DNA from 3 places in the Kitasatospora sp. NPDC057015 genome. Region 2 is predicted to be linked to each of the others. Evidence: riboswitches for the same ligand, from Rfam matches in the RefSeq annotation. Region 2 holds a riboswitch; each other region holds the start of a gene.
What was found. A riboswitch is a leader RNA that binds a small molecule or an ion and turns the genes downstream of it on or off. The one in region 2 is predicted to bind thiamine pyrophosphate.
Positions count from the first base shown of each region.

Region 1: linked by a shared signal. The riboswitch ahead of thiC (phosphomethylpyrimidine synthase ThiC) and the one ahead of ACFTWP_RS06110 (purine-cytosine permease family protein) in region 2 are both predicted to bind thiamine pyrophosphate.
Region 3: linked by a shared signal. The riboswitch ahead of thiO (glycine oxidase ThiO) and the one ahead of ACFTWP_RS06110 (purine-cytosine permease family protein) in region 2 are both predicted to bind thiamine pyrophosphate.

Region 1 covers NZ_JBHUSG010000007.1:65,989-73,368, reverse strand. The annotation lists gene ACFTWP_RS09205 (Bro-N domain-containing protein) at 1-808, shown strand, start outside; gene thiC (phosphomethylpyrimidine synthase ThiC) at 914-2,752, opposite strand; TPP riboswitch at 2,748-2,882, opposite strand; gene ACFTWP_RS09195 (hypothetical protein) at 2,997-3,197, shown strand; gene ACFTWP_RS09190 (flotillin family protein) at 3,340-4,848, shown strand; gene ACFTWP_RS09185 (3-oxoacyl-ACP synthase III family protein) at 5,022-6,026, shown strand; gene ACFTWP_RS09180 (glycosyltransferase family 2 protein) at 6,023-6,784, shown strand; gene ACFTWP_RS09175 (AMP-binding protein) at 6,858-7,380, shown strand, end outside.
Region 2 covers NZ_JBHUSG010000004.1:279,582-286,961, reverse strand. The annotation lists gene ACFTWP_RS06120 (ATP-binding protein) at 1-335, opposite strand, end outside; gene ACFTWP_RS06115 (glycerophosphodiester phosphodiesterase family protein) at 809-1,633, opposite strand; gene ACFTWP_RS06110 (purine-cytosine permease family protein) at 1,769-3,133, opposite strand; TPP riboswitch at 3,216-3,365, opposite strand; gene ACFTWP_RS06105 (S1C family serine protease) at 3,689-5,425, shown strand; tRNA gene ACFTWP_RS06100 (tRNA-Ser) at 5,523-5,610, shown strand; gene ACFTWP_RS06095 (HAD family hydrolase) at 5,805-6,467, opposite strand; gene ACFTWP_RS06090 (peptidoglycan-binding protein) at 6,754-7,380, shown strand, end outside.
Region 3 covers NZ_JBHUSG010000060.1:48,881-56,260, forward strand. The annotation lists gene ACFTWP_RS36445 (FAD-binding oxidoreductase) at 1-616, opposite strand, end outside; gene pknB (Stk1 family PASTA domain-containing Ser/Thr kinase) at 759-2,543, opposite strand; gene ACFTWP_RS36455 (thiazole synthase) at 2,754-3,572, opposite strand; gene thiS (sulfur carrier protein ThiS) at 3,578-3,787, opposite strand; gene thiO (glycine oxidase ThiO) at 3,784-4,980, opposite strand; TPP riboswitch at 4,974-5,087, opposite strand; gene ACFTWP_RS36470 (NAD(P)/FAD-dependent oxidoreductase) at 5,208-6,401, shown strand; gene ACFTWP_RS36475 (Rv2175c family DNA-binding protein) at 6,509-6,874, shown strand; gene thiE (thiamine phosphate synthase) at 6,874-7,380, shown strand, end outside.

The DNA.
Region 1 (7,380 bases), on a different contig from region 2:
TGTCGCCGCGGTGCTCCAGATCGCCCGCGTGCACAGTGCTGTACGCGGGCTCGACGACGACGAAAAGGGTGCGCATACTATGCGCACCCCTGGTGGTGACCAGCAGCTTTCCATCATCAGCGAGTCCGGGCTGTACTCACTGATCCTTCGTTCCAGGAAGCCCGATGCCAAGAGGTTCCGCCGCTGGGTGACCCACGAGGTGCTCCCCGCGATCAGGCGGACCGGCCGCTACCAGGCCGAGGACAACCCGGCGTCGGAGCTCCCTGCCGAGACCGCCGTGATCTTCAGGTCGGTCGCGCGAGCCGGCCTGGAGGCCCTCCTCGCCCTGGCCAGGACCGACCCCCGGGACGCCGCCGCCGTCATCGCCGAGGCGCTGTCCCGGGCGAGTCCGGAGCAGGCATCGGGCGTCCTCGCCGGCCTTCGGGTCGACCACGACGCCGCACCGCCCGCCGTGCCTGCCCAACGGGAGCCCTCGGCCCCCCTCTGGCATCCGCGGATCCCCGAGGCCGCCGTCTCCTTCGGCGCGATGGCCGAGGTCCTCGGCTGCGAGTTCGACCGCCCCGACCTCAGCCGCGACCAGCTCTTCGCGATCGCCCGGGACGCCCGGCTGCTGCAACCGCTGGCGGCACCGTACAGCGGCAACACCCTCGCGGACCCGCGCCTCTCGACGCTCTTCGTGATCCGCCGCATCGCCGGAGCCTCGCACGGCTGGCCCTGCACGCACCACTACCAGCCGCTCGCCCTGCCGCCGGGTCTCATGATCATGCGCCAACTGGTGGCGCAGGACATCGACCGCGGAGTGCTGTAGCGCCGTGTCCGGCGCGGCTCGACCCACTGCCGGAGCGCCCCGGGCTCGCCGATCCCCGGTCCGCGCCCTCCCCTGCGGGGCGCGGACCGGGACTCGGCCGTGCCGTCAGTCCGCCAGCGGCAGGTACACCCGGTTGCCCTTGGCCGCGAACTCGGCGGACATCGCGGCCATGCCGGCCTCCGCCTCGCCGTCCAGGGCCGAGGCGACGGCGGTGGACCCGTCACCGTGTTCGTCGCGGATCTTCTGACTGATCTTCATCGAACAGAACTTCGGCCCGCACATCGAGCAGAAGTGGGCCGTCTTGGCGGGCTCCGCCGGGAGCGTCTCGTCGTGGAAGGCGCGGGCCGTCTCCGGGTCGAGGGCCAGGTTGAACTGGTCCTCCCAGCGGAACTCGAAGCGGGCGTCGGAGAGGGCGTCGTCCCAGTCGCGGGCGCCGGGGTGGCCCTTGGCGAGGTCGGCGGCGTGCGCGGCGATCTTGTAGGTGATCACGCCGGTCTTGACGTCGTCCCGGTTCGGCAGGCCCAGGTGCTCCTTGGGCGTGACGTAGCAGAGCATCGCGGTGCCCCACCAGGCGATCATCGCGGCGCCGATGCCCGAGGTGATGTGGTCGTAGCCGGGTGCGACGTCGGTGGTGAGCGGGCCGAGGGTGTAGAACGGCGCCTCGTCGCAGATCTCCTTCTGGAGATCCATGTTCTCCTTGATCTTGTTCATCGCGACGTGCCCGGGGCCCTCGATCATCACCTGGACGTCGCGCTCGCGGGCGATCCGGCCGAGCTCCCCGAGGGTCTGCAGCTCGGAGAACTGCGCCTCGTCGTTGGCGTCCGCGGTGGAGCCGGGGCGCAGGCCGTCACCGAGCGAGAACGTGACGTCGTAGCCCGCGAGGATGTCGCAGAGCTCCTCGAAGTTGGTGTAGAGGAAGTTCTCCCGGTGGTGCGCCAGGCACCAGGCCGCCATGATCGAGCCGCCGCGCGAGACGATGCCGGTCTTGCGGCGCGCGGTCATCGGCACGTACCGCAGCAGCACGCCGGCGTGCACGGTCATGTAGTCGACGCCCTGCTCGCACTGCTCGATCACGGTGTCGCGGTAGACCTCCCAGCTCAGGTCCTCGGCCTTGCCGTCGACCTTCTCCAGCGCCTGGTAGAGCGGCACCGTGCCGATCGGGACGGGGGAGTTGCGCAGGATCCACTCGCGGGTGGTGTGGATGTTGCGACCGGTGGAGAGGTCCATGACGGTGTCGGCGCCCCAGCGGGTGGCCCAGGTCATCTTCTCCACCTCCTCCTCGATCGAGGAGGTGACCGCCGAGTTGCCGATGTTGGCGTTGATCTTCACCAGGAAGTTGGTGCCGATGATCGCCGGCTCGACCTCGGGGTGGTTCACGTTCAGCGGGATCACCGCGCGGCCGCGGGCCACCTCGGAGCGGACGTACTCCGCCTCCATGCCCTCCCGCAGGGCGATGAACTCCATCTCCGGGGTGATGATCCCGCGCTTCGCGTAGGCGAGCTGGGTGACGGCGGCGGAGCCGCGGCCGCGCAGCGGGCGGCGCGGGCGGCCGGGGAAGACGGCGTCCAGGTTGCGCAGGTCCCCGCCGCGCGGCGAGGTGTGCTTGATCCCGTCGTCCTCCGGGCGGGCCTCCCGGCCGTCGTACTCCTCGACGTCGCCGCGCTGACGGATCCAGGAGTCGCGCAGGGCGGGCAGCCCGCGGCGGACGTCCGGCTCGTAGCCGGGGTCGGTGTACGGGCCGGAGGTGTCGTACAGCGGGACGCTCCCGCCGTTGGTGAGCACCACCTCGCGGTAGGGAACCCGCAGGTCGGGGCGGGATCCCTCGCGGTAGGCCTTGCGCCACGCGGGGGTCGGGTAGCCGGTGGCCGCGCTGCTGACGGTGCTTCCGGACGTGCCGTTCGCCGGATTCCGGACAGACTTCTCCGGTGTTTCGAACATGGTCATCTGACCTTCTACTCCCTACGCCGGCATTACCCGGTCCAGGTTCCTGCGGTCGACGCAGCGGTCGGTACGCGTGGTGCGTGCCGTTCAGCGCCCTCTCAGCCCGGTGCTCCGAGCTCCCGTGTCTACGGACGGTTTTGTCCGCAACAAGACCTCAACACCGTAGCGGGCACTCCGGCGGTGGTCCAGAGGGGGTCCGCGGAGCGGCCGGCGGGCAGACTGGGACCGGACGGAGAGAGGAGCCGCGGTGGTCGGCAGCACGGGACGGGTCACGGGGACGGTCGGCGACGGCCTGGTCGGCGAGGTGATCATCCACGTTCCGGCCCGGCAGGGGTCGGAGGCCTTCCTCGCCCATCCGGCGTTCCCGGGGGAGCGGTTGGCGGTCGGCTCCCGGGTGGTCGTGGTCGAGTACCAGCCGCCACGGACCGTGTACGTAGCACCGGCCTGACCGGCTGATACAGAATCAGGACATCAACTGCTTCCCAACTGATCGGAACAGGCGCAGAATCCTGCTGCCACCGCGTTCCGCGCCACCCTGCACAACCGAGCGCAGCCACGGAACCGGTGTGCCCTGAAGGGGGAATCAGCCGATGCTCATCGGCATCGCAGGGGCGGCCGTCGCCTCGATCTTCATCCTGATCGTGCTGTTCAAGCTCATGTGGCGGGTCGCCGAGCCCAACGAGGCACTGATCATCTCCGGGTCCAGGCACCGCGCCGAGGGAGTCGGCGAGGGCCTGGGGTTCCGGGTCGTCACCGGCCGCGGGACGCTCGTGACCCCGGGCGTCCAGGTCGTCCGCAAGCTGTCGCTGGACCTCAACGAGGCCGACCTCGACGTCGAGTGCGTGACCTCGCAGGGGATCCCGGTGCACGTCAAGGGCGTCGTGATCTTCAAGGTGGGCGACGACACGGTGTCGATCGCCAACGCCGCCCGCCGCTTCCTGGACCAGCAGCAGATGATGGGCCACCGGGTCCACAACGTCTTCGCCGGTCACCTGCGCTCCATCGTCGGCGGGCTGACCGTCGAGGACATGATCCGCGACCGCGAGCGGCTCACCGGGGAGACCCGGGCGGCCTCCGGCACGGAGATGGAGAAGCTGGGTCTGATCATCGACTCGCTGCAGATCCAGGAGATCCTCGACCCGACCGGGTACATCCAGAACCTCGCCGCCCCGCACGCCGCGCGGGTCATGCGGGACGCCCGGATCGCCCAGGCCGAGGCGGACCGCCAGGCCACCGAGGCCGAGCAGGAGGCGTTCGCCCGCAAGGCCGAGGCGACCCGCAACAGCGGCATCCAGCAGGCCGGCTACCAGGCCGAGATGGAGACCGCGACGGCCCGCGCCATGCAGGCCGGACCGCTCGCCCAGGCCGCCGCCCGCCAGGAGGTCGTGGTCCAGGAGACCAAGGTCGCCGAGCTGGAGGCGCACCGCAAGGAGCAGCAGCTCCAGGCGGACGTCCGCAAGCCCGCCGACGCCCGTGCGTACGAGACCCGGACCAAGGCCGACGCCGACCGCGACGCCCGGATCTCGGCCGCCCAGGCGCAGGCCAAGGAGACCGAGCTGAAGGCCGGCGCCGAGGCGAACCGGGTGAAGATCGCGGCACTCGCCGAGGCCGAGGCCACCAAGGCCAGGGGCCTGGCCTCCGCCGAGGCGACCCGCGCCACCGGCCAGGCCGAGGCCGCCTCCGCGGAGGCGAAGGGCCTCGCGGCGGCGGAGGCCGCCCGGGCGCTCGGTCTGGCCGAGGCCGAGGCGATCAAGGCCCGTGCGGCGGCCCTCGCGGAGAACCAGGAGGCCGTGGTCGCGCAGCAACTGGCCGAGAACTGGCCGGAGATCGTCCGGGCCGGCGCGGAGGCCTTCGGCAACGTCGAGCACATGGTGCTGCTCAACGGCGCGGAGGGGATGGGCGAGATGTTCGCCAAGGCGCTGACCATGGGCGGCACCGGCCTCGGCCTGGCCCGCCAGCTGCTGGGGACGATGAACGGCGCGGTGACCGGCCCGGCCGCCGCCGTGGCGAACGGCGCCGCCCCGGCGCCCGCCGACCCGACCGCGCCGGGCGGACCGGCCCGCCCGCGGGCCCAGGCGATCCCCGTCCAGGACGCCTGAGGTCGATCCGTCGACGTCGGCCGGGGCCCGGCCGCGTCGCCCGTCCACCGCGTCGCCCGTCCACCGCGTCGCCCGTCCACCGCTGCGGTGGGCGGGCGACGCCGGTGTCCGGGCTCCCGAACTGAGTACCCGTACTCAAGCCACCGCCGCCGCCCCGAGGGGAACATGAGGACATGGACCTTCCGATAGCGCGGGTCGGCATCACGGCCGTCGGCTCGTACCTGCCCTCCCGTCGGCTGACCTCCCAGCAGCTCCAGGACGAGGTGACCGCCGGACTCCGGCTGCCGGAGCGGATGTTCGAGAAGGCGACCGGCATCGTCACCCGGCACTTCGCGGCCGAGGGCGAGTACGCCTCCACGCTGGCCCTGGGCGCCGCCCGCCGGGCCCTCGACGCCCGGGGCGTCGACCCCCTCGACATCGACCTGCTGCTCTACGCCTCCGCCACCCGCGACGTCTGCGAGCCGGCCACCGCCCACCTCGTCCAGGCCGAACTCGGCTCCCGGGCGCACGCCCTGGACGTCGGCAACGCCTGCAACAGCTTCCTCAACGGGATCGACCTGGCCCGCGCGATGATCCTGGCCGGCCGGGCCCGCCGGGCCCTGGTGGTGACCGGCGAGACGCCCAGCCGGGCCATGCGGCGCGACCCGGGCGGCCTCGCGGACTTCCGGGAGGGGTTCGCCGGCTACACCTTCGGGGACGCCGGGGCCGCGGTGGTCGTCGAACCGGTGGAGCGCGGCGGGATCCTCGACATCGAGACCGAGACCGCCTCCGAGCACTGGGCGGTCGGCGGCATCCCCGGCGGCGGCTCGCGCCACCCGCGCGGCGACGAGTACAGCTACTTCCGCGGCGGCGGCACGGAGTTGCGCGGCGTCTTCGAGAAGATCGGCGGCGACATCCTGACCAGGGTCGCGGCCCGCACCGGTCTCGGCTGGGACGCCTACGCGCGCGTCCTGGTCCACCAGGTGACGGTGCCCTACCTGGAGCGCTTCGTCGAGCTCACCGGCGTGCCGGCCGAGAAGCTCGTCCTCACCGTGCCCGATCTCGGGAACATCGCCAGTGCCACGCTGGGTGTCCAACTGGACCGCGTCCAGCACGAACTGAACCCGGGGGACCGGGTGCTGCTGGTCGGCCTCGGCGGCGGGGTCAGCCTGATGACGATGGTCTGGGAGGCGTCGTGAGCGGCTCCCCCGCCGGCCCGGGCAGCCTCTGGGTGATCGTCCCGGCGTACCAGGAGGAGGCCAGGATCGGGGACACCCTGACCGCCCTCGCCCGGCAGCACGACCGGGACTTCACGCTCCTGGTCGTCGACAACGGATCCACCGACCGGACGGTCGAGCTCGCCCGCGCCTTCGGCGAGCGGGCGCCGTTCCCGGTCCAGGTGCTGATCGAACCGGAGAAGGGCGTCGGCTGCGCCGTCGACACCGGGTTCCGGCACGCCGTCGCCCGGGGCGCCCGGCTGCTGGCCCGCACCGACGCCGACTGCGTCCCGCAGCCCACCTGGACGGCCGCCGCCCGGATCGCGCTGACCGAGGCCCCCGGCCTGGTCTGCGGGCGCATCGTCGCCCGCCCCGACGAGCACGGCCCGCTCGGCCGGGCCGGGTTCCGCCTGCTGGTCGCCACCGCCGCCGCGTTCGGCCGGCTGCGCCCGGCCCACCACCGCCGGCACGGCTACCTCGCGCCCTACCGGATGCACGCGGGCAACAACATGGCCGTCACCGCGGAGCTCTACCTGGCGGTCGGCGGGATGCCCCGGCGCCCGTCCCCGACCGACCGGGCCTTCCTCAACCGGGTCCGCCGGCACACCACCGCGATCAGCCGCTGCCGGGCGATGGTGGTGCACAACTCCACCCGCCGGCTGACCGCGTACGGCGTCCTCAGCACCGCCCGCTGGTACCTGGACCGGGGCAGCGGCCGGCACACCGACGATCCGCGCTGAGGCGCGGACCCGGCCCGTCCGGCAGACCCGGCCCGCACCCCTCGCACCGCCCGCACAGAAAGGACCACCTCCCGTGCTGGAAACCCTCGTCCCGGCACTGCGCGCCGCCGGCACCCGCCCCGCCGTCCTGCGCCGGACCAGGACCGGCGCGGTGCGGGTGCAGGCCCGCGCGGCCGACCTCGCCGACCTCGCCGAGGCGTACGCCGCCGCGCTGCACCGGCGCGGCCTGGCCCCGGGCGACACCCTGGGGGTGGCCGTCCGCCCCGGCCCGCGCGCGCTGGCCGTCCTGCTCGCCGCCCACCACCTGGGCGTACGGATCGCGGTGCTCGACCCGTCCGCCGGCCCCGACGTACTGCGGGCCCGGCTGTCACTGGCCCGGCCGACGCTGATCCTGGCGGACGCCGCCGCGCAGGCGGTGGCCGGCTGGGCCGGGCCGCTCGCCCGGCGGGCCGACCTCGCGCTGCCGCCGCTCGCCGAACTCGGCCCGGTCGCCACCCTCGGGATCCGCTGGCCCGGCTGCGCGCCGCGGCTGCGCCCCGCCCCCGGCGGCCCGCCCCGCGCCGCGGACCCGGGCCCGGAGGCGGACGCCGTCATCG
Region 2 (7,380 bases):
CCGCCGCGCGAGGTGAGCGAGGGGCTGGACGGCATCGGCCTGGTCGGCGCGCCGCCGTCGGTGACCTCCAGGGTGAGCATCCCGTCCGGGTGCAGGCCCCAGCGGACCAGGACGCCGCCGCCCGCCTCGCCCGTGCTCTCGCCGTCGCCGGTGGCGCGGCCCTGGTGCCCGCCGCCCTGAGGGCCCGACAGGTACCCCGAGGGCACGGCGACCAGGACCGGGTCGACCACCTCGGCCTCGGTGTCGCGGCCCAGGTCGAGCAGCGTCCCGAGCGGTCTCGCGTACCGGCAGGCGTTGCTGAGCAGTTCGGAGAGAATCAGAACCGCGTCGTCCACGACCGATTCCGGTATCTGCCGTTCGCCGAGATCCCGACGCAGCCGACGCCGCGCGACCCCGACGCTGGCCGGGCCGTGCGGCACCGCCATGGTCGATGAAGTCGGCACTTCGCGTGCCACCATCAACGCCACCCCCGGACCTCCTTCAGCGTATGCCGAGGGATGGATGCCCCTTGGGAATGGGTCGGAAACGGGTGCGGGGCGATCCTGCGCGGACATTTCAAGACTTGCGTCAAACATGGTGCGGGAGGTGATTCCGCGCTCACCCTCGGTACATTCCGGACATCGGGAGTCTTCCGACCCGTGGAACACTCCGGTCACCGGACAGTGGGCGATTCGGCGCCACGGCGGGGTCCGATCACCGCCCGCCGTCGGCCGGCGGTGGGCCGGCGCGCTCCGGCGTCCCGGCAGCCCCACGGCCGCCACCCGTCCGCCCCCCGGCCGCCTTCCCGCCCGCGGGCGGGCGGCGACCGTCAGCGGCCCAGTTGGGCGAGCACCTCGGCGGGGCGGTTGGTGATGATCGCGGACACCCCGAGTTCCAGGCACAGCTCGACGTCGGCCGACTCGTCCACCGTCCAGACGTGCACCTGGTGGCCGGCCCGCAGCAGGGCGGGCACCAGCTCGGGGCGGGCGCGGACCAGGTCGATGCCGGGCCCGGCGACGGTCGCGCCGCCCGGCAGCGAACCGCCCGGGCGCAGCCGCAGCGGCAGCATCCGGTCGAACAGGAACACCCGGGAGAACTCCGGGGCCGCCCGCCGCACCCTGCCCAGCGCCAGCGCGGAGAAGCTCATGATCCGCGCCTGCGGCCGGGTGCCGGGCCCGGTGCCGGGGCCGGAGATCCCGTACCGGTCGAGCGCCTTCAGCAGTTCCGACTCCACCCGGCCCCGGAACCGGACCGGGTGCTTGGTCTCGATCGCCAGGTCCACCCGGCGGCCGCAGTCGGCGACCAGCTCCAGCAGGCTCTCCAGCCGCAGCACCGTCCTGGCCTCCGGGTCGCCGACCCCGGCGGCGCCCTTCCAGGAGCCGAAGTCGTACGCCTCCAGCTGCGCCAGGGTCATCGCGGAGACCGCCCCGCGCCCGTCCGAGGTCCGCTGGATCCGGCGGTCGTGCACGCAGACGAGCCGTCCGTCCGCCGTCAGCCGGACGTCGCACTCGAACGCGTCCGCGCCCTCGGCGAGCGCGCGCCGGTACGCGGCGAGCGTGTGCTCGGGCAGGGCCCGGGAGGAGCCGCGGTGCGCCACCACCTGGACGGGCTGTGCGGTGCGGGCGGCGGCGGGGGACAGGTCGGGGCTGGTCACACGGCCAACGATAGGCGGCCCGGATGACGGAACGGCGACGGCGGCCCCAACGTGCGGGGCCGCCGTCGGCCGTGCGGTGAACGGTGCGGGCGGGCGGGCGGGGGTACGCGCTGCCGCCGCGCGGGGCGCCGGGCCTCAGGCCCCGGTGGCCGGGACGCCGCCGGCGCGCCCGGCGCGGGTCAGCGGGGTGAGCGCCAGGGTGATCAGCGCGGGCACCAGGAACCCGAACAGCGAGGCCGAGGTCCAGCTCTGCGGGGTGAAGTGCAGCGCCTCCTGGACGTCCCCCCAGAACCCGACCCACCAGTCCGCGACCGTGGTGGGCGCCAGGAACTGGTACACGGCGAAGCCCAGCACCCACGGCAGCAGCATCAGCCAGCGCGACGGCGCCCGCTCGGAGAGGTCCCAGCCGCGGCGGCCGGCGCCGAAGAAGTAGTCCACCGCGAGCACCGCGAACAGCGGCACGAAGACCGAGCCGATCAGGCCGAGGAAGGCGTAGTACGAGTCGCTGAACTGCTTGATCTGCAGGGCCAGCACCGTGGTCAGCACGCCGATCCCGCCGGTCAGCAGCCGCCGGTCGACCCGCGGGAACAGGTTGTGCACCGACATCGCCGTCGAGTACACGTTCGCGAAGGACTGGTCGGTCTCGCGCAGCACCAGGACCAGCAGGAAGGCCCAGCCGGCCCAGACCCCGGTGAACGAGGAGAAGATCTTCTCGGTGTCACCGCCGGACTGCAGCAGCGCGATCAGGCCGAGCACGTAGCACCAGACCTGGGCGACGGTGTAGCCCGAGAAGGTGCCCCAGAACGAGGCGGCCGCCGTCCGCGAGTGCCGGGTGTAGTCGGCGGCCAGCGGCACGAAGGAGATCGACAGCGCGATCACCGCGTCGGTCGCGCCGAGGAACCCGTGCCAGTTGCCGGCCCCCGGGTCGGGGAAGCCCTGGCGGCCCAGCTGGACGGTGAAGTACACCATCGCCACGCCCACCGCGACGGCGACGTACTTGCGCAGCACGGCGATCGACCCCAGCGGCCAGATCGTCAGCACGGTGGTCACGGCGCCGGCCAGCAGCACGAACAGCCAGCGGTAGCCCTCGGTGCCCGCCACCGTCTGGGCGCCCTGGGCGATCACGGTGAGTTCGAAGACGCCCCAGCCGACGCACTGCGCGATGTTCAGCACGGTCGGCAGGTAGCTCAGCCTGGTGCCGAACAGCCCGCGCAGGTTGGCCATCGCCGGCGCGCCGGTCTTGGCCCCGATCAGGGCGGCGACGCCGAGCGCGGCGGTGCCGATCGCGGTGCCGGCGAGGATCGCGACCACGGCGGCGGTGAAGGACAGCTCCGAGCCCGGTGCGCCCAGCACGGTCGCGGCGGTGCTGAAACCGATCAGGCTGACGCCCAGGTTCAGCCAGAGCGCGAACTGGTCCTTGAAGGACAGCGTGCGCGGCGGTTCGGTGTCGAGGACGAGCGGCGCCTCGGTGCGCCCCGGCGCCTGCGGACGGTCCAGCACGGCGACATCCGTGTGAAGACCCTCGGCGGGTGCGGGGAATTGCGTGGACGCGGACGCGTCCGAAGAAGAGGATGGCGAAGCAGGCGGCATGGCCGATACTCCCTACGCCGGCATTACCCGGACAGGTTCCGGCGGTCAGCGCTCCTTCGCCCGCCGTCCACGACTACCGTGGCGTACGGTCGACCAGCGCACTCTCAGCCTGGAAGAGGTCCAAGCTCCCGCGTGTTCAGATTGAAGCGACAGGCTAGCGGGAGCCGGGAGGAACGCCAAGGCCCGGGCCGCCGGCCGTCCGCATCGCGGGACGCCGGGGGCGGCCCGGCGGCGGCCCGCGGGTGGACCTCGGAGTCCGGTCGGTGGTCGACCGGACGGTCCGCGGGTGGACCGTCGGGGTGGTCCACCGGGGTGGTGCGCAGGCCGGTACGGGGGTGCCGTGTTCGGTGCCGTGTTCGGTCCGGCTAAGGATTCTTATGAGTTCTTCAGAGGGCCCCTTACGGCAATCGAATCCCCCATGAGAAAAACTATGGTTCTTGGTCCTGTCAGCTATGGAGGTCGTCAGTGAGCACCGAGCGCGAGAGTGGGTCCACCGGACCGCAGGAGGAGCAGACCTCCGGCGGTCACGGGGCGGTGGGCCCGGCGCCCGAGAGCCCGGCGCAGCCGCCCGCCGCCGGTACGCCGTCCGCCGGGGACTCCCCGCGGACGCTGGCCTTCGGCAAGCTGAGCGCGCCCGAGCCCGAGCCGGTCGCGGCCGTCGCCCCGGTCGCCCCCGCCGTTCCGGCAGCCGCGCCGTCCTACCTGGACGCGCCGCCGCCCGTGCTGCCCCCGGCGGCCGAGGTCGTCCCGGCAGCGCCGTCCTACCTGGACGCGCCGCCGCCGGCCAACCCGTACGCCACCCCGGCACCGGTCGCCGACCCGTACGCCGCGCCGGCCCCGATCGCCGCCGGCCCGTACGCGGCCGCCCCCGGCACGGGCAGCGACCCGTACGGCGCGCCCGCCGCCCCCGCTGCGGCGGAGCACGCCCACCACCCCTTCGGCGCCGGCCAGCCGCTCGGCGGCTGGGGCACCCAGGACACGGGCGCCGGCGGCACCTTCGGCGGCCCCGGCCAGCCCGGCGGCCCCGGCTACCCGGGCCAGTACCCCGGTCAGTACCCGGGCGGGGCGCCCGGCGGTCCGCGCAAGAAGCGCGGCGGCCTGATCGCCCTGATCGCCGCCGTGGCACTGGTCGCCGGTGTGGCCGGCGGCGCCGTGGGCGTCGCGGTCACCGACCGGGGCGACACGGTCAGCTCCGCCAACGACCACCGCAGCACCACCGTCCCGGCCGGGAACACCCAGAAGAACGAGGCCGCCCCCGGCTCGGTCGCCGCCATCGCGCAGAAGGCGCTGCCCAGCACCGTCACCATCAAGGCGCAGAGCAGCACCGAGTCCGGCACCGGCACCGGCTTCGTCTTCGACACCGAGGGCCACATCCTCACCAACAACCACGTGGTCGCCCCGGCCGCGAACGGCGGCAAACTGACCGTCAAGTTCGCCGACGGCTCGTCCTACAGCGCCTCGGTGCTCGGCCGCGCCGAGGGCTACGACGTCGCCGTGGTCAAGCTCGACAACCCGCCGAAGGACAAGCTCACGCCGCTCCCGGTGGGCAACTCCGACAAGGTCAACGTGGGCGACGCGACCATCGCGATCGGTGCGCCCTACGGGCTGGAGTCCACCGTCACGACCGGCATCGTCAGCGCCAAGGACCGCCCGGTCGCCTCCGGCGACGAGACCGGCGCGCAGGCCTCGTACATGAACGCCCTGCAGACCGACGCCTCGATCAACCCCGGCAACTCCGGCGGCCCGCTGCTCGACGCCACCGGCGCCGTGATCGGCATCAACTCGGCGATCCAGTCCAACTCCTCCGGCAGCGGCCGGGCCGGCAGCATCGGCCTCGGGTTCGCGATCCCGATCAACCAGGCCACCTGGGTCGCCGACACGCTGATCAAGACCGGCCGCCCGGTGTACGCCAAGCTGGACGTGCTGCGCAACGACGACTACAAGGGCGACGGCGCCCAGATCCAGACCAACGCCGTCCAGGGCACCCCCGCCGTCACCCCCGGCGGCGCGGCCGACAAGGCCGGCCTGAAGCCGGGCGACGTCATCACCAAGCTCGGCGGCAGCCCGATCGAGAACGGCCCGGCCCTGGTCAGCAAGATCTGGACGCACAAGCCCGGCGAGACGGTCGACGTGGAGTACGTCCGCGACGGCAAGACCGGCACCACCAAGGTCACCCTGGGCGAGCGCACCGGCGACAACTGACCCGCCGGCCCGGCCACCCACGCCCCCGGCGGCCCCGACCCGCCCGGCAAACCGGGTGCACCGAACCCCGCCGGAACCGTTAGGCTGACCTCCGCCTGGAGAGCTGCCCGAGCGGCCTAAGGGAACAGTCTTGAAAACTGTCGTGGCGTGACCCGTCACCGTGGGTTCGAATCCCACGCTCTCCGCCGGAGAACGGCCCCCGACCGCATGACGGTCGGGGGCCGTCGGCGTTCCCCGGCGGGTCTGCCCGGCGTCAGCGGGCCGGAGGTCGCCGGGCTCGTCCGGGCCGGTGGGGTCGACCGGGACGGTCCCCGGGGTGCACCGACGACCGGTCGATGCGTCGGGGCTGCCGCCGTCGGCCCGGTGGCCTGCCCCCGGCTCAGGCCCGGTGCCCGTCCAGCTCCAGCAGGTAGTCCGCCGCGCCCGCGACGTCGGCGGTGGCGTGGTCCGGGGTGGCCGGCTGGTCGGCGGTCCAGGGGTGGCCCGCGGAGATCCAGAGGGAGCGGATGCCGGCGGCGGTGGCGCCGGTGATGTCGGTGGCGGGGTTGTTGCCGACCATCCAGGTGGCGGGGGTGAGGGGGTGGCCGCAGCGTTCGGCGGCGATCCGGAAGACCTCGGGGTCGGGCTTGCGGGCGCCGGCCTCCTCGGAGATACAGACGGCGTCGACGTGGTGGTGGATCCCGGCCGAGACGATCTTGGCGCGTTGGACGTCGGTGACGCCGTTGCTGAGGATGCCGACGGTCCAGCCGGCCGCGCGGAGCCGGTCGAGGCCGGTGAGGTCGGCGGGTTCGTGGGTGACGTCGGCGGCCAGGGCGGCGACGTAGCCGGCCCACAGCTCCCCGGCGCTCTCGGCCAGGCCGAGGGGTTCGCGCAGGGCGGCGAAGGTCCGCGGGCCGGTGTGCTCCTTCAGTGCGGCCGCGACCCGGCGGGTGGCGTCCTCGTCGAGTCCGCGGGCCACGCAGAAGCGGGTCAGGGTGTCCGCGACCGGGACCTTGCGCTCGATCAGGGTGTGGTCGAGGTCGATCAGGACGAGCTTCGGCATGCGGCCGACCCTAGGCCCGCGCCGGCCTCCCGTCCGGGGCCGACACGGCGTCACCACCCGTTCTGTCGCAGGTCGCGGGTGTTCGTCGGGTGTGCGTCGGTCGGTGGGGCGGATGTTCGACTCAGGGGTCACGCCAGGTTCGGCGACCTACTCGATCGAGTGGTTTGAATACGATCTGAGGGCTTGCGTTCCGCTTTTGCCGTTCGCTGGTGGATCGCGGGCGAACGGATCCCGCACCGCCCCCGGACGCATCTCCGGGATCTTCGGTATGTCCAGGAGGCACCTCATGGCCTGGTACCCCGGCGCTGAGCGCATGGAGCTGCAACCCGAATCCGACGGCCAACCGGCCATCGTCCCGACCCAGTTGATCCTGCACAGTATTGCGGCGCCGTGGACGCCGCAGCGGATCTTCGAGTACTGGCGGGACAGCACCAACCTGGAGAGCCACTTCGGCCTCGGGTACGACGGCGCGATCGCCCAGTACATCGGCACCCAGACCCGCGCCGACGCGAACATGTACGCCAACCGCCGCCCGGACGGCACCGGCGCGGTCTCGGTCGAGACCGCCTCGAACCTCCAGCACACCGACCCGTGGACCGCCGCGCAGATCGAGACGCTGATCCAGCTCGGGGTCTGGCTGCACCAGCAGCACGGCATCCCGCTGCGGGTCTGCCGCACCTGGGACGACCCCGGGTACGGCTACCACCGGATGTTCCCGCAGTGGTCGGACGGCGGGACGGCCTGCCCGGGCGACGCCCGGGTGCGGCAGTTCCTGGAGGCGGTGCTGCCGGGGATCGTCGCGCGGGCGGGCGGCAGCGGCGTGCCCACCCCGCGCACGCCCCCCACCCCGGTCCCGGCTCCGGAGGCCACCCCGGCCCGCTACCAGGTGGTGATCAACCGGCTGGCGTACGGC
Region 3 (7,380 bases), on a different contig from region 2:
CCGGGGCGAGCCGGTACTCGAAGGAGGTCACCACCCCGAAGTTGCCCCCGCCCCCGCGCAGGGCCCAGAACAGGTCCGGGTGCTGCTGCGCGTCGGTGGTCAGGAACCGGCCGTCGGCGGTCACCACGTCGGCGGACAGCAGGTTGTCGCAGGTCATGCCCATGGACCGGCACAGGTACCCGAAGCCGCCGCCGAGCGTCAGCCCGGCGATGCCGGTGGTGGAGATGATCCCGCCGGTGGTCGCCAGGCCGAAGGCGTGGGTCGCGGCGTTGAAGTCCCCCCAGGTCGCCCCCGGGTCGGCGCGGGCCGTCAGGTTCGCCGGGTCGACCCGCACCCCGCGCAGGCCGGAGAGGTCGGCCACCAGGCCGTCGTCACAGGTGCCGAAGCCCGGCGCGCTGTGCCCGCCGCCGCGGACGGCGAGCTCCAGCCCGCTCTCCCGCGCGTGGTTGACCACGGCCATCACGTCGCCGGCGTTGGCGCACCGGACGACGGCTGCGGGCCGTCGGTCGGCCGTGGCGTTGTAGACCTTGCGGGCCTCGTCGTAGTCGCTGTCGCCGGGGGTGATCACGGCACCCCGGGTACGTTCTCTTAAGTCGTCGATGGTGATCCCGGCCATGGTGACCACTCCTCGGGGGTACCGGCCTGTGCGAAGCCCCGTCCGGGGCCCTCCATTCACGCTACGCCGTTCGGGTGAAGGCTCAACCCGGGCCGCGGCGCCGCGCCGCCGGTACGTGCGGCGCGGGACGCCGCCGGGCCACTCAGATCAGCGGGAAGCTGATGACCACCGTGCTGCCCTGCGGGCGGCGCTGGCCCGCGGCCGGGTTCTGGCCCGAGACCTTGCCGGTGCCGAACAGGTTCAGGCCGTTGCTCTGCACCTGGAAACCGGCGTCGGTCAGCGCCTTCGTCGCCTCGTCCTTGGTCATGCCGCCCACGTCGGGGACGGGCACCATGCCCTTGCTGACCACCAGCGACACCGGAGTGTTCTCCGGCAGCCGCTCGCCGGCCGCCGGCGAGCTGCTGATCACCGAGCCCTGCGGGACGGCGTCGTCGTACCGCTCGCTGCTGGTGCCGGGTGCCAGCTGCGCGGAGACCAGTGCCTGCCGCGCCTGGTCCAGGGTCCTGCCGGCGAGCTCGGGTACGGCGATCCGCTTGGGCCCGCGCGAGACGGTCACCGCCACCGGGTCGCTCTTGCGGGTGCGCCGCCCGACCCCCGGGTCGGTGTCGACCACCGTGCCGGCCGGGACGGTCTCGCTGTACACCTCGGTGAAACTGCCGCGGAGCCCGGCCCCGTCCAGCACGGAGACCGCCTCCGCCCGGCTCTTGCCCAGCACGCCGGGCACCGTCGTGTACACCGCGCCGGACAGTGCGTACGTCGCCCCGCCGACCAGCAGCAGCACCACGACCAGCACGGCGCCCCAGACCAGCGCGGCCCGCGAGCGGCGGGGCAGGCGGGGCCCGCGACGGCGGCGCGGGCCGCCGGTCCGCCGGTCCGCCCGCCCGCCGGCGGGGGCCGGTTCGTCGTACGGGCGCGGCGCGGCCAGCAGTTCGTCCATCAGCTCCGCGGGCACCTCCAGCACGCTGGTGTGCAGCACGGCCGGCTGGATGACCGAGGTCGACTCGGTGGTCGGGTACGCCGGCGTCGGCCGGGTGGAGGCGGGCGGCTCGGCGTCCAGTTCGGCCGGCGTCAGGGTGCGGCGCACCCGCTGCAGCGCGGCGAGCAGCTCCACCGCGTCGAACGGGCGTGCGCCGGGATCGCGGGCCGCGGCCGCGGCCACTATGGCGTCCAGCCCGGGCCCGACGCCGGGGACGGCCAGGGAGGGCGCGGGGACGTCCTCGTGCAGGTGCCGGTAGATCACCTGGACGGGGTTCTCGCCGGTGTACGGGCGGGCGCCGGTGAGCATCTCGTAGAGCACGATGCCCGCCGCGTAGACGTCCACCCGCTGGTCGGTGGGCGTGCCCGGCCGGATCTGCTCGGGCGCCAGGTAGGCGACCGTGCCGAGCACGCCGGCCGTCGGCGTGGTGGTGGCGGTGACCGCGCCGTCGGTGCCGTTCAGCAGCCGGACCAGGCCGAAGTCGGCGACCTTGACCAGCCCGTCGTCGGTGATCAGCACGTTCTCCGGCTTGACGTCCCGGTGCACGAGCCCGGCCCGGTGCGCGGAGCCGAGCGCCGCCAGGACCGGCTCCAGGATGTCCAGGGCGGCCCGGATGGACAGCGCGCCCCGGTCGCGCAGGACGTCGCGCAGGGTCCGGCCGGGGACGTACTCCATGGCGAGGAAGACCGTCCCGCCGTCGGCGCCCTGGTCGAAGACGTTGACCACGTTGGGGTGCGAGAGCCTGGCCACGGCCTTCGCCTCGCGGATGAAGCGCCCGGTGAAGTCGGCGTCCCCGGCGAGCGAGGGGTGCATCACCTTGAGCGCCAGCACCCGGTCCAGCCGGGTGTCCGTCCCGCGGTAGACGGTGGCCATCCCGCCGGTCGCGATGCGCTGCTCGACCCGGTACCGGCCGTCCAGCAGGGTACCGATCAGGGGGTCGTGCAGTGCCATGTCCACCAGGGAAGTGTAGGGGCGCCCACGCCGGCGGCCCCGGGCGGACACCGCGCCCGGGGCGGCTTGTGCCGAGCTTGGGACAGTTCCGTCACCGGGGCGGCCGCGCCGGGCGGCACCGGATCACGCCCGCGCCGTCGCGCTCCGCGGCCGGCCGCTCCTGCCGCTCCCGCCGCTCCCGCCGCTCGGAGCGCCGGCCGCCCGGGGCGCTCAGAACGCCGGCCGCTCCCGGTGGTCGAGGTCGGCCCGGCCGGCCATCGCGGAGGAGGCCTCGGCGTGGAAGCGGCGGGGGATGCGCCCGGCGCGGTGGGCGAGCCGACCGGCCTCCGCGGCGTGCCGCATCGCCTCGGCCATCAGCACCGGGTCCTGGGCGCGGGTCACGGCGGAGGCCAGCATCACCGCGGCGCAGCCGAGTTCCATCGCCAGGGCCACGTCCGAGGCAGTGCCCGCGCCGGCGTCCAGGATCACCGGGACGTTCGCGCTCTCCACGATCAGCTGGAAGTTGTGCGGGTTGCGGATGCCGAGTCCGGAGCCGATCGGCGAACCCAGCGGCATGATCGCCGCGCAGCCCACGTCCTCCAGCTTGCGGGCCAGCACCGGGTCGTCGTTGGTGTACGGCAGCACGGTGAAGCCGTCGTCGACCAGGGTTTCGGCCGCGTCCAGCAGTTCGATCGGGTCGGGCAGCAGGGTCCGCTCGTCCGCGATGACCTCCAGCTTGACCCAGTCGATGCCGAGCGCCTCGCGGGCCAGGCGGGCCGTCAGGACGGCCTCGCCCGCGGTGAAGCAGCCCGCGGTGTTGGGCAGGACCCGGATGCCGTTGCGGGTCAGCACGTCCAGCACCGAGCCCTGGGTGGAGGTGCTGACCCGGCGCATCGCCACCGTGGTCAGCTCGGTGCCCGAGACCCGCAGCGCCTGCTCCAGGACCTCCAGGCTCGGCGCCCCGCCGGTGCCCATGATCAGGCGGGAGGCGAAGGCGGTGCCGGCGATGGTCAGGACGTCTTTTTCCTCGTCGGGGCGCAGGTCGGCCATGGCGCTCAGCCGCCCTGGACGGCGGTGAGGATCTCGACCCGGTCGCCGGCGGCGAGCGCCGTCCCGGCCCAGGCGCCGCGGGGCACCACGGCCTCGTTGACCGCGGCGGCGACGCCGGACGGCGCGCCGCTCACGCCGGCCACCACCTCGGCGAGGGTGCTCCCGGCGGGCACCCGCCGGGGCTCGCCGTTGACGGAGAGTGAGATGTCGGTCATGCCAGGGCCTTTGCGGGAGGGGAGGGTTCGAAGGAGGTGGGGCCGGTGGAGAACCGGCCGGGGGAGAACGGCGCGGCCAGGTCCGGCAGCACGCCGGTGGCCAGGTAGTCGGCGAGCAGGTCCGCCGTCACCGGCGTGAGCAGGACGCCGTTGCGGTAGTGGCCGGTCGCCGCGACCAGGCCGGGCAGCGCGGTCGGGCCGAGCAGCGGCGCGTTGTCGGGGGAGCCGGGCCGCAGCCCGGCGGAGGTCTCCACCAGGGGGAGCTCGGTGATCCCGGGGACCAGGTCGTGGGCGTCGCGCAGCAGCTCGTACACGCCGCCGGCGGTCACGGTGGTGTCGTACCCCTGCTCCTCGCTGGTCGCGCCGATCACCAGCTCGCCGTCCTCGCGGGGCACCAGGTACAGGTGCTGGCCGCGCACCACCGCACGGACGTTGCGGGACAGGAACGGCCGGTAGGCCGCGGGCACCCGCAGCCGCAGGATCTGGCCCTTCACCGGGCGGACGGGGGGCAGCACGCCCGCCGGCAGGCCGGGCAGCAGGTGGCTGTGCGGGCCGGCGGCGAGCACCACCCGCTCGGCGTCCAGCCGTTCGCCGGTGCTCAGCCGGGCGCCGGTGGCGCGGTCGGCGGTGACCAGCAGTTCGGCGACCTCGGCCCGGTGCAGCACCGCACCGGCCCGCTCGCAGGCGGCGACCAGGGCGGCGGCCAGCCGCCGGCCGTCCACCTGGTGGTCGTCGGCGACGTGCAGTCCGCCGCGCACGCCCGGCGCCAGCATCGGTTCGAGCCGGCGGCACTCGCGGCCGGTGAGCCAGGTCGAGTCCAGGCCCAGGCGCCGGTGGAAGGCGTGGAGTTCGCGCAGCTCCTCGCGGTCGTCGGAGTCCAGGGCGACGGCCAGGGTGCCGCAGGCGCGGTACCCGGTCGGCAGCCCGGAGGCCTCCTCCAGTTCGGCGGCGAACGCCGCGTACCGCTCGTTGGAGGCCATGCCCAGCCTCAGCAGCGGCTCCTCGCCGTACTGCAGTTCGGTGACCGGCGCCAGCATGCCGGCCGCCACCATGGCGGCGCCGCCGCCGTGCGCGGGGTCGACCACGACCACCCGCAGGCCGCGCTGGGCGGCCCGCCAGGCCACCGCGAGGCCGATGATGCCGCCGCCGACGATCAGGACGTCCGTCCTCGCGCCGCTCTTGAAGCGTGTCAAAGTCGCTGCTCTCCCTTCGCCGGAATGACCCGGATCAGGTTCGGACGGTCGCAGGCCGTGCCAGCCCGCCTCTCAGCCCGGTACGCCGGGCTCCCGTGGTACGGACCGTCCGGCGCCGGGAGCGCCGGCCGGTCGAGGTGCACCCACCATAACTCCGGCCGCCCTCCGGACCGAAGGCGCGTGCGAAGGGTGGACGCCCCGGCGGGGGCGGTCGGTAGGGTGGCGCCGTGGCAGAGCTGCGGAGCACGGACCGGGTGGTCGTTGTCGGGGCGGGACTGGCGGGCGCGCAGTGCGTGAACGCGCTGCGCGCGGGCGGCCTGCGGGGCCCGGTCACCCTGCTCGGCGAGGAGCCGCACGCGCCCTACGACCGGCCGCCGCTCTCCAAGGACGTACTGCTCGGCAAGGCCGACGCCACCACCCTCGACCTCGACTACGCCCGGCTCGGCGTCGACCTGGTCACCGGCCGCCGGGCCACCGGCCTGGAGCCGGGCGTGCTGCACACCGACGCGGGCGAACTGCCCTACGGGAGCCTGGTGATCGCCACCGGCGCGGCTCCGACCGCGCTGCCCGGTGCCGACCGCGCGCACCTGCTGCGCACCGTGGACGACGCGCTGGCGCTGCGCGCGCTGCTGCGTCCCGGCGCCAGGATCGTGCTGGTCGGGGCCGGCTGGATCGGTGCCGAGACCGCCACCGTGGCCCGGGCGCTGGGCTGCGAGGTCACCGTGGTCGAGGCCGGTCCCGCCCCGGTGCCGGGCGCGCTGCCCGCGGCGGTCGGCGGGGCGATGGCCGACTGGTACCGGGCGGCCGGCGTCGACCTGCGCTGCGGCGCGGTGGTGGCCTCGGTCGGCCCGCACGAGGTGCTGCTGGCGGACGGCGCCCGGCTGGCCGCCGACGAGGTGGTGGTCGGGGTCGGCGCCCGGCCGGCGACCGGCTGGCTGGCCGGTTCGGCGGTGGAGCTGGACGCCTCCGGCGCCGTCCTGGTGGACGAGCGGCTGCGCACCTCGGTGCCGGGCGTGCTGGCGGCCGGCGACTGCGTCTCGTACCCCTCGGCCCGGGCCGGCGGCCGGCTCAGCGTGCAGCACTGGGACCACGCGCTGCAGTCCGGTGCGGCCGCGGCCGCCTCGCTGCTGGGGGCGGACACCCCGTACGACCCGGTGCCGTACTTCTGGTCCGAGCAGTTCGGACGGATGGTGCAGTACGCCGGCCGGCACGCCGAGGGCGACGAGCTGCTGTGGCGCGGGGCGCCGGGCGACCCGACCTGGGCGGTGCTCTGGTTGCGCGGCGGCGAGCTGCGCGCCCTGCTGGCGGTCGACCGCCCCCGGGACCTCACCCAGGGCCGGCGCCTGCTGGAACGCGGCGCCGTGCTGGACCGGGCGCTGGCCGCCGACCCGGCCGTCCCGCTGAAGTCCGCCCTCGCCTGAGGAACGCGCCGTCACGGAAGGTCACGGCCGGTCATGTTCCGTCACCGGGCGGGCCGGCGCGGGAGCGTGTGGTGCGCGGCGGCCCGGCGAGGTGGCAGTCTGGTGACGTGAGCGAGATCGAAGCGAAGATTGAAGACCTTGTCCCCGAGTGGATGTACCTGCCCGACATCTCGGAGCAGTGGGGTGTCCGCGTCACCGAGGTGCGCGACCTGGTCAAGAACGGCGGCCTGATCGCCGTCCGCCGCGGCCCGAACAAGTCGCTGCAGGTGCCGGCCGCCTTCATCGACGGCCCCGGCCTGGTCAAGCACCTGTCCGGCACGCTGACCGTGCTCCGCGACTGCGGGTACAACGACGCGGAGATCCTCGAATGGCTGTTCACCGAGGACCCGTCGCTGCCCGGCAGCCCCATCCAGGCGCTGCAGGAGAACCGCGGCACCGAGGTGAAGCGCCGCGCCCAGGCGATGCTGATCTGATGGCGGCCGGCACCACGGCGGCGGCCGGCGCCCGTGCGCAGCTGGCCGACGCCCGCCTCTACCTGTGCACCGACGCCCGCCGCGAGCAGGGCGACCTGGAGCAGTTCCTGGACGCCGCGCTGGGCGGCGGCGTGGACATCGTCCAGCTCCGCGACAAGGGCCTGGAGGCCCGGCAGGAGCTGGAGTACCTGGAGGTCTTCGCCGACGCCTGCCGCCGCCACGGCAAGCTGCTCTCGGTGAACGACCGGGCCGACGTCGCGCACGCGGCCGGCCCCGACGTGCTGCACCTCGGGCAGGACGACCTGCCGGTGGCGGCGGCCCGCGCGATCCTCGGCGAGGACGTGGTGATCGGCCGGTCCTGCCACGCCGAGTCCGAGGTCGACGCGGCCGTCGCCGAACCCGGGGTGGACTACTTCTGCACCGGCCCGGTCTGGCCGACCCCGACCAAGCCCGGTCGGCACGCGCCCGGCCTGGGCCTGGTCTCGTACGCGGCTAAGCAGGTGACG